One region of the Priestia sp. J2 genome, then DNA from elsewhere that is predicted to be linked to it. Evidence: riboswitches for the same ligand, from Rfam matches in the RefSeq annotation. Region 1 holds a riboswitch; each other region holds the start of a gene.
What was found. A riboswitch is a leader RNA that binds a small molecule or an ion and turns the genes downstream of it on or off. The one in region 1 is predicted to bind ZMP and ZTP.
Positions count from the first base shown of each region.

Region 2: it holds a riboswitch for ZMP and ZTP, as region 1 does, so the genes downstream of both, LJY09_RS04120 (glutamate/serine transporter AimA) here and LJY09_RS27020 (phosphoribosylaminoimidazolecarboxamide formyltransferase) in region 1, are expected to answer to the same signal.
Region 3: it holds a riboswitch for ZMP and ZTP, as region 1 does, so the genes downstream of both, LJY09_RS11950 (phosphoglycerate dehydrogenase) here and LJY09_RS27020 (phosphoribosylaminoimidazolecarboxamide formyltransferase) in region 1, are expected to answer to the same signal.

Region 1 is NZ_CP086209.1:142,250-145,531, reverse strand. It holds gene LJY09_RS27030 (helix-turn-helix transcriptional regulator) at 245-472, shown strand; gene LJY09_RS27025 (DUF2178 domain-containing protein) at 474-824, shown strand; gene LJY09_RS27020 (phosphoribosylaminoimidazolecarboxamide formyltransferase) at 948-2,114, opposite strand; ZMP/ZTP riboswitch at 2,163-2,241, opposite strand; gene LJY09_RS27015 (ketoacyl-ACP synthase III) at 2,519-3,282, shown strand, end outside.
Region 2 is NZ_CP086208.1:785,749-789,030, forward strand. It holds gene LJY09_RS04105 (sodium:solute symporter family protein) at 1-84, opposite strand, end outside; gene LJY09_RS04110 (DUF3311 domain-containing protein) at 84-287, opposite strand; gene LJY09_RS04115 (cupin domain-containing protein) at 643-1,242, opposite strand; ZMP/ZTP riboswitch at 1,629-1,707, shown strand; gene LJY09_RS04120 (glutamate/serine transporter AimA) at 1,763-3,282, shown strand, end outside.
Region 3 is NZ_CP086208.1:2,385,322-2,388,603, forward strand. It holds gene htpG (molecular chaperone HtpG) at 1-1,299, opposite strand, end outside; ZMP/ZTP riboswitch at 1,508-1,586, shown strand; gene LJY09_RS11950 (phosphoglycerate dehydrogenase) at 1,755-2,954, shown strand; gene LJY09_RS11955 (hypothetical protein) at 3,079-3,282, shown strand, end outside.

The sequences.
Region 1 (3,282 bases):
AAAATATCTACTTTTTTATGTATATCGCAAACAAATTTAGTTAACATAATATGCTATAGACAGTGAGAAAGAATTTATATTGTTTATTAAAAATGTAAAAAGGGATAGACTCCTCGCTAAGAGTCTAACCCTTTTTATTATCATAAATTGTATAATAATATTTATCTTTTGTATAAGTTTACTTTACCTTTATATAAGTTTGTTGTATTATTTATTTGTAGTCAAAAAAAGGAAGGTGATTACATTGAAAGAAAAAAATGGTGACTACGTTGAAAATAAAGTGTATGAGCACCGAGTTTTAAAAAGAATGTCTCAAAAAGAATTGGCTGACGCTGTAGGGGTGTCCAAACAAACCATATATGTGATGGAGAAAAATAATTATTCTCCTTCTCTCGTTTTAGCTTTTCGAATAGCTAATTTTTTCGATGTAGATGTTAACGATATTTTTAATTATGTGAGAGGAAGTGACTGAAATGGTAACTGACAAAATAGAAAAGGCCATTTTCAATCCTTTGAAAGCCTGGACAGAACAATCGAATAGTAACTGGAATATGCTGATTGGTATTGGACTTTTATCGCTTATAGTCGCAATAATTTTGGTATACGTATTTCAAAAAAAATTGGGTATGAGTGTATCTGACGAAAGAACGAACCAAATAAATTTAAAAAGTGCCCTTATTATGTTGTGTGGAATCATTTTATGCGACCTCATTTTCCCAAAAGATTATATGTGGCAAATTTTCTTCTTATTTAAATATTCCCTCGCATTCCTTGCTGCAGGTATATATCTTGCTGTTAGATATAAAAAGGATTTCTTAAACTAAAGAACTTTGTACACGATATTCAGAATTAGTTAACATATTGTGCCTTATCGGAAACAGTATAAAAGAGCCCGTCCCTTTATGAGATCTTGGCTCTTTTGGTTTGATTATATATTAATTCATAGCTTAATGGTGAAATATACGTATACCTGAATGTGCCATGATCATTCCATATTCATTTGCTGCCTCTGTAACCTGTTCATCTCGTAAAGAATTGCCTGTTTGAACCACATATTTAACACCACTCTGAGCCGCACGATCTATATTGTCACGAAACGGTAAAAAGGCATCAGATGCATAAGAAACGTCTTTTAATCTTTTTAACCATTCTTGTTTTTCACTTTTACTTAGCCTAGCAGGGATCTCTTTAAAACACTGTTTCCATTGTTCATTTTCTACTTCAGTAATATCATCATGCAACCATCCATCAATTGCATTATTCACTTCTACACGAGAAATGCCTTCTCTAAACTTCATATTAAGTGCTCTTGGATGTTGTCTTAACCACCATTTATCAGCTTTTTCAGCTGCCAACCTCGTACAATGAATACGGGACTGCTGCCCGGCACCAATCCCAATTGTTTGGCCATCTAAGGCGAAACAAATAGAGTTTGATTGTGTATATTTTAATGTAATAAGAGCGACAAGAAGGTCCCTCTTTGCATGATCAGGAATATCAGATTGAGTCGTAACAATATGATTAAAAACTTCCTTTCCAATCTGTATATCATTTCTTTGTTGTTCTAGAGTAATGCCAAATACCGTTCTTTTTTCAATTGGATCAGGCACATGGTTTGGGTCAATCTCTAAAATTAGATATTTTCCTTTCTTTTTCTGTTTCAAAATCTCTAATGCTTCTTGGGTGTAGCTTGGTGCAACAATCATATCAGAAACCTCTGTTTTGAGGAGAGTAGCTACAGTTACATCTACTTCATCACTAAAAGCAGCACAATCTCCAAATGAAGACATCCTATCTGTCCCACGCGCTCTTGCATAAGCAATCGCTAAAGGAGACAGGTCTAGGCCTTCAACAAAATAGGATTCAGTAAGTGTCTCATTTAGTGGAGAGTACACAGCTGCACCTGCTGGACTTACGTGTTTAAAAGATGCAGCTGCAGGTTGATCAGTAGCCTGTCGAAGCTCCCGAACCAGTTGAAAAGCGTTTAATGCATCTAGAAAGTTAATATAACTCGCTTCTCCATTTAAGATTTTAATAGGCGTGTTCTCAGCATTCTGAACGTTAGCTTTACTTTGATTTGGATTCATCCCGTATCGTAAACCAATTTCTTTCACTTGAAAATCTCCTTTCCAAATAAAAAAAGTATTTGAACTCATGTTCAAATACTTTGCCCAGGCGTACGGCCGTTATCTATGTGCTTCCTCATGGTTCTCCATGTTTACGCCAGTAACACATAGTCTGTTTTATAAGAAAATTTTACATAATAAAAGTAATTTTAACAATACCTTTATCCAAATTTTTCTTTTTTAATTATATATCATACACAAATTTAATTTACACAACAGGTATTATAATAAGCAAAAACCCTTTAAAATCAATAGTTTTAAAGGGTTTTTATTTTTATTATTAGATCTAAATAAACCAAATTTACATTTTTTTCATATAATTTCATTGACTTTATTAGTACCTAGTACTAATATCTATTTATATATCTTAGTAATAAAGAAGGGTGAATATAATGAAATCAACTGCACGTATTACAGCAATAGGTACATACGTACCAGAAAAAAGACTTACAAATGACGATTTAGAACGAATTGTAGATACTAACGACGAATGGATCGTGAAACGAACTGGCATGAGGGAAAGAAGAATTGCCGATGAAAATGAATATTCTTCTGACCTAGCTATTAAAGCAATTGAAAACTTAGTAGAGCAGTATCAAAAAGAGTTAAAGGATATAGGGTGTATCGTTGTCTCAACTACAACACCCGACTATGCATTTCCAAGTGTAGCAGCCCAAATACAAGATTACTTTGATATTCCTACAACTGGGGCGCTAGACTTTAATGCTACCTGTGCGGGCTTTACATACGGATTACACATGGCAAACGCCTTTATTACATCTGGACTTCATGATAAAGTCTTAGTCGTAACTGCAGAAACGTTAACAAAGGTTACAGATTATACAGATCGCACTACCTGTGTTCTATTTGGAGATGGAGCTGCAGCTGTTTTGGTCGAAAGTGATGCAGAGCGCCCAAGTTTTATTGCTACGCATATTGGTACAAATGGAAAGGGAGGTAAACATGTATACCGCACCAATATATCTACTACCATGCATGGACAACCTTTGAGTTCGAGTGGCAAGATGGTGCAAAACGGAAGAGAAGTATATAAGTGGGCATCTCGAACAATTCCTTTAGGTATGGCTGAATTGCTAGGACAAGCAAATCTACAAAAGAGTGAAGTAAATTGGTTCGTTCCACACAGTGCCAATTT
Region 2 (3,282 bases), on a different replicon from region 1:
GTCACGTCCTGCTATAAAGCCAATGGCGATAACGACAAGAACAATTGCTGATGTGATTAAAAGTGCGGTTAAATTTCCTTGCATTATTCAATGTCCCCCCAAGATTTTTGTAAACGATAAATGATAAATGTACACACAGGCGTTAAGAAGACCCATAAAAATAACCATAAATGCAAAAGAGGTAATCCAAAAATAATTGGATGAATGTTATTTACAAAAGGTAAAAAAGCGAATTGAGCAATAAACGGAATGATGAATAAAATAAATATTATGAATTTTCTGTTCAATTTTTACTCCTCCTCTAAAATTTATCTAACAATGTTCACTATGATAGCAAGTCTGACATAGTAAAGCAATAAGTTTTTTGAAAATTTCGTTATAAATTACGAAAATTTTTTTAGAAAAACAAAAAAAGGGTATGAGAAGAAGATATTTGAAATGATTAGGGAAGAAAAAGCAGGGGAGAACCTAAGCGCAGTTGCCTTTGAAACAAAAAAAGAACGGAAAAGAAGAAAGGTAGTTTTCTCGATGAGATAAAGTATATTGCTATTGCATTAAAGAAAAAGAATTTGTATGTTCAAATATAGATTTATGGAAGCTATAAAAACAAGCAAATAAAAAAACTAGACAATAAGTGCTTGTCTAGTTCCACCACTCTGTCAATGGTCCTTTGTCGCCATAAACAGGATCTGTTGTAGGAATAGGTACTTGTGCAATTTCATCAAATACGTGAGGGCGATCAGTTTGTTTTCCTGTTCGTAAGTTGTAATCCATGCCCTCTGGATAAGCTCCAACCACTTTAAAATCAGCAGTTGACTGCAGACGCATATGTCCTGTACCTGCAGGGAGTACGAGTACATCCCCAGCATGCACCACGATATTTTCTCCCATATGTCCACCTAGTTTTAAGCGTGCAGATCCGCTAATTACACCTAGTGCTTCATGAGAATTGCTGTGGTAATGGTGAAAATCATATATGCCGCCTACCCAGCTGTTTTTCCAGTTGTGAGAATTAAAAATGCTCTCTACTTTCTCTTTCTTACTAATAAATACGTGTTCATACAACAAAACTGGAAGACGAGGGTGATTTGGAATGGTTCCGTCGTCATCAAAATAAAGAACTTTTACATTTGCATAATTCATAAGCATCCCTCTAACAATCTTTTTTCGTAATTTTCCCTGTTTTTTGCTTGCGTAAACAGAGAAGTTTGCTCGAAGTACTTCATTCGTTGCGAAGTGCATGATATGTAGGTGTTAACGTTTTCCCAAAAGAAGTCTCCCACTTCAAGCGTAGCTAAGTGGTGGGCAGTTTACTTTAGTATCTTTTCTTCATATTGTATATAAGTAAAGGGGCTAGTGCAAGAATTCTATGGATATATAGATGTTAATTCGTATTTTGTAAATGAATAATATATATTAATATAATTTTTAGAAGGTGATATGCTCGTTAAGTAAAAGAATCAAATAATAAGCAAGGTTAGAGTTTTAGTTGTTTTTTGTAATTAGGAAGAGATTTTAAGAAGATTTATTCGGAATTTTACGAATAATTAATTACTTTTGTAAAAGTAATGTAAACATTTTTGTGTATTGAGTAATAGTAATGAATGTTATATACTGATAAAAAATATATTCCTATATGTGACTGGCGCAACATGGATGACCATGGGGGAGCATATAGCGTATAAGCCGCGCGCCTGGGCAAACACTTGAGAAAATTTCGCAAGTGTTTTTTTATTTTCCTAGGGAAGAGGAGTAGATTTGGATGAGCAATATGCAAAGGAAGATGGGAACATTTGCTTTAACCATGACAGGCATAGGTTCGATTATCGGTTCAGGATGGCTGTTTGGAGCATGGAAAGCAGCTCAAATTGCAGGACCCGCGGCTATTTTTTCATGGGTTATTGGAATGGTAGTTATTTTGACCATTGCCCTATCGTACGCTGAACTGGGCGCGATGTTTCCGCAAGCAGGGGGGATGGTTAAATATCCTCAGTATTCACACGGATCATTTATTGGATTTTTGGCTGCTTGGGCTAACTGGATTTCAATCGCTTCAACGATAACAGTGGAGGCTATTGCATCTGTGCAATATATGAGTACTTGGCCGTGGAAATGGGCTCGCTGGACTCATGAATTAGTAGACAATGGCATTTTAACGTCCAAGGGGTTGGCAGTTGCGTCTCTGTTATTATTCATTTACTTTTTTGTGAACTATTGGACGGTAAATCTCTTTGCTAAAGCAAACTCATTTATTACGATTGTTAAATTAATTATTCCTGGTTTAACGGCAGGGGCTTTATTTTTTGCTGGTTTTCATAGCGGGAACTTTTCAAGTGAGCATGGGGTAGCACCTTACGGATGGGCGAGTGTTTTAACGGCAGTGGCAACATCAGGTATCGTGTTTGCATTTAATGGGTTTCAAAGTCCTGTAAATATGGCAGGAGAAGCAAAATCACCTAATAAATCGATTCCGGTAGCTGTAATTGGTTCAATTTTTATTGCTGGAATTGTATACATTATATTACAAATTGTTTTTATCGGAGCAGTAAGTCCGTCATCAATTGCGGATGGATGGAATCATTTGAATTTTAATTCTCCTTTTGCTGATTTAGCGATTGCGCTTGGAATTAACTGGCTAACAATTGTGTTATACGCAGATGCATTTGTTTCTCCTTCCGGCACAGGTGCTACATATACGGCAACGACTTCTAGAATGTTATACGGGATGCAGCAAAATGGATATTTGCCAAAGATATTTGGTACTCTTCATCCACTTTACAATGTCCCGCGCCCAGCTATGTGGCTAAATTTAGCAGCCTGCTTTTTGTTTCTCTTTTTATTTAGAGGATGGGGTGTCTTAGCAGAAGTGATCTCAGTAGCGACGCTTATCTCTTATATTATGGGCCCTGTAGCGCTTATAACATTAAGAAAAACGGCTTCACACTTTTACCGTCCATTTTATTTAAAAGGGGCATCAGTTATTGCGCCATGCGGCTTCGTTTTTGCTTCTTTGACGCTTTACTGGGCAAGGTGGCCACTTACAGGTGAAGTGATTTTTATTATGGCAATTGGCCTGCCAGTTTATTTTTATTACCAAGCGAAAAATAAATGGGTGGGCTTTAAAAAAGAATTTTTAACCGGGGCTTGGATGCTTATCTATTTAGCGTGCATGATTTTTATTTCCTACATAGGAAGCGAAAAATTCGGAGGCAAAAATATTTTACCTTTCGGATGGGATATGCTAGTGATTGCTTGCGTATCATTAGCCTTTTATTACTGGGG
Region 3 (3,282 bases), on a different replicon from region 1:
GATATACTTTTGATCCTCAGGCATGCGTGATACATACTCGTCTAGTGTTACGAGCTTTTTCTCTGTAGAAGAATAGAATAAAAGCAGGTCTTTTAATACATCTTTGTTGCTGCCAAAGTCACTGTAAACGCCGTATTTTAGCTGACGGCCAAATGATTCATAAAACTTCTCGTACTTTTCACGTTCGTTTTTAAGCAAACTTTTTAATTCATTTTTGATTTTCTTGCCGATGTTTTTGGCAATCAGCTGAAGCTGGCGATCTTGCTGTAAGATTTCACGCGAAATATTAAGAGATAAATCTTCAGAATCTACCATACCTTTCACGAAGCTAAAGTAGTCTGGAAGAAGATCTGCGCATTTATTCATAATTAATACGCCGTTTGAATACAGTTCAAGTCCTTTTTCAAATTCTTTTGAGTAGTAATCAAACGGACTATTTTCTGGAATAAATAAAATAGCATTGTAGCGAATCGTTCCATCTACATTAATGTGAAGGTGAGTGAGCGGTTTATCAAACCCGTAGCGCTTTTCTGAATAAAATTGCTCATAGTCTTCTGAAGTCAATTCATTTTTATTTTTCTTCCAGATCGGTACCATACTGTTGATAACTTGCTCTTCTGTATAATCTTCTAGCTCGTTATCAGAACCTTCTTTAGGACGTTTTTCCGTTATGTCCATTTTAATCGGGTAGCGGATAAAGTCTGAATACTTTTTAATGATCTCTTTTAAACGATACTCTTCTAGATACTCATCATATGTTTCATCTTCTGTATTTTCTTTGATTTTTAAAATGATTTGAGTTCCAACCGTTTCTTTTTCGCAAGGTTCGATTGTATAACCATCAGCACCAGTAGATTCCCATTTATAGGCTTCATTGCTGCCTAACGCTTTACTAATCACCGTTACGACATCTGCCACCATAAACGCTGCGTAAAACCCAACGCCGAATTGGCCGATAATCGTGTGTCCGTCCTTTGTTTCATTTTCATTTTTAAACGCAAGGGAACCGCTTCGCGCAATTGTGCCCAAGCTACTTTCAAGCTCTTCTTGCGTCATGCCAATCCCAGTATCCGTAATGGTTAAGGTACGGTTAGTTTTATCTGGTATTACTTTTATGTAATAGCTTTCTTTGTTAAAACGCAAGGAGTCGTCTGTTAAGGCTTTGTAATAAATTTTATCGATTGCATCGCTTGAATTTGATAGAAGTTCTCTCAAAAATACTTCTTTTTGAGAATAGATGGAATTAATCATCATCTCTAATAATCGCTTTGATTCGGCTTTGAATTCTTTTTTTGACATAAGAAGTTCTCCTTTCAATAGGGCTTATAAAATAATTAGCACTTGAGTGGATAGAGTGCTAATCACTCTTTTTATTTAACATGTATTAGGATATTTGTCAATATATTAGGAGATTCACTAAAGAGATTAAAAATTAGACTGAAAAAAGCAAACTTTTAAAAAAAGGTTGAACGTTCTGAAAGAGTTTGCTAGAATATACTTAATTTCAAAGACTATATGTGACTGGCGAAACGCGGATAACCGTGAGGAAGCATATAGTGACGTAGCCGTTCGCCTGGGCAGAGGTAAGGGATTAATACATATCTCTTACCTCTTTCTGTTTAGGGGGAGAGGATATAGAAGTTATCAGACATGTAGGCTAAAAAACCAGACTTTTAAAAAAATTAAAAATGAAGTTCCTTTATCCAAAGGTAAAAACATGTAAAACTACGATGATAATCAGAGGAGAGTACAAAATGAGCACATTAACATTAGAAAAAGTACAAACAATCAAAACATTAAACAACATTGCACAAAAAGGTCTAAATGTTTTTAATCAAGAAGGTTATCAAATTGACAACGACAGCGAAAATCCAGATGCGATTGTCGTGCGTAGCTTTAACATGCACAGCATGGCATTTGACCAAAATTTAAAAGCTATTGCACGAGCTGGAGCAGGGGTTAATAATATACCGGTGGACGCTTGCACAGAGCAAGGTATCGTTGTATTTAATACGCCAGGAGCTAATGCAAACGCAGTAAAAGAAATGGTTTTAACTACAATTATGGCTTCTTCTCGTAACTTATTTGCTGGAGTTGAATGGACAAAAGGATTAGACGGCCAAGGTGATCAAATTCCTAAGTTAGTTGAAGCAGGTAAAAAACAGTTTGTTGGAAAAGAAATCAAAGGTAAAACATTAGGCGTTATTGGTTTAGGTGCAATTGGTGCTCTTGTAGCAAACGACGCGCTTGATTTAGATATGGACGTAATTGGTTTTGATCCATTCATTTCTGTTAATACAGCTTGGAATTTGTCTCGCAACGTACAGCGTGCAATGTCTCTAGAAGAACTATTTGCAGCATCTGACTATATTACGGTTCACGTTCCATTAACGGACGACACAAAAGGTGTTTTCAATAAAGAAACGTTTAGCATCATGAAACCTGATGTTCATATTTTGAACTTCTCACGCGGTGAGCTTGTAAACGAAGAAGATATGAAAGCTGCTCTTGAAAGTGGAAAAGTTGGTCGATATATTACAGATTTCCCAAATCAAAATGTCTTGAACATGAAAAATGTTGTGCCAATTCCTCATTTAGGGGCATCAACTCAAGAATCAGAAGAAAACTGTGCGGTAATGGCAGCACGTCAAGTGAAAAATTTCTTAGAAACAGGAAACGTTAAAAATTCAGTGAACTTCCCGAATGCATCTCTACCTTACACTGGGAAAAAACGCGTAGCTGCTTTCCATCACAACGTACCGAATATGGTAGGACAGCTTACGCAAGTATTCTCAAACTACAATTTAAACATCGCAGATATGGTGAACAGAAGCCGCGGTGAATATGCATATACAATGATCGATATTGACAATCAAGTAAGTGACGAGATTGTGCCTGAGCTAGAAGAAAAAATTGGTCAAATTGAAGGAATCATTACAAGTCGTATTATCTAATTTGGTTACCATCATATTTTAGTGTTTCAGCCCTAACTTTTCTAAGTTAGGGCTGTTTTTACATGGTATTTATCCTCATATCATTTCCTTCAGTCCCATAGCATATAGAAATATCTTTAAAGAGGTGAACGTTTTGTCAGAAGAAATGATAGGAATTTTGATAGGGTCGCTCATCGCGCTGGCAGGAACATTCATTACGTCTGTCGTAGCTATAGCGATGTCGAAAGAGCAATACAAGCAAGAGCTTCGCAAAGCATTTATCCAAAAGAAAGTTGATGCCTATACCCATGTGTGTCAAGTTATTCTAGCTATAAAAAATGATTTACTG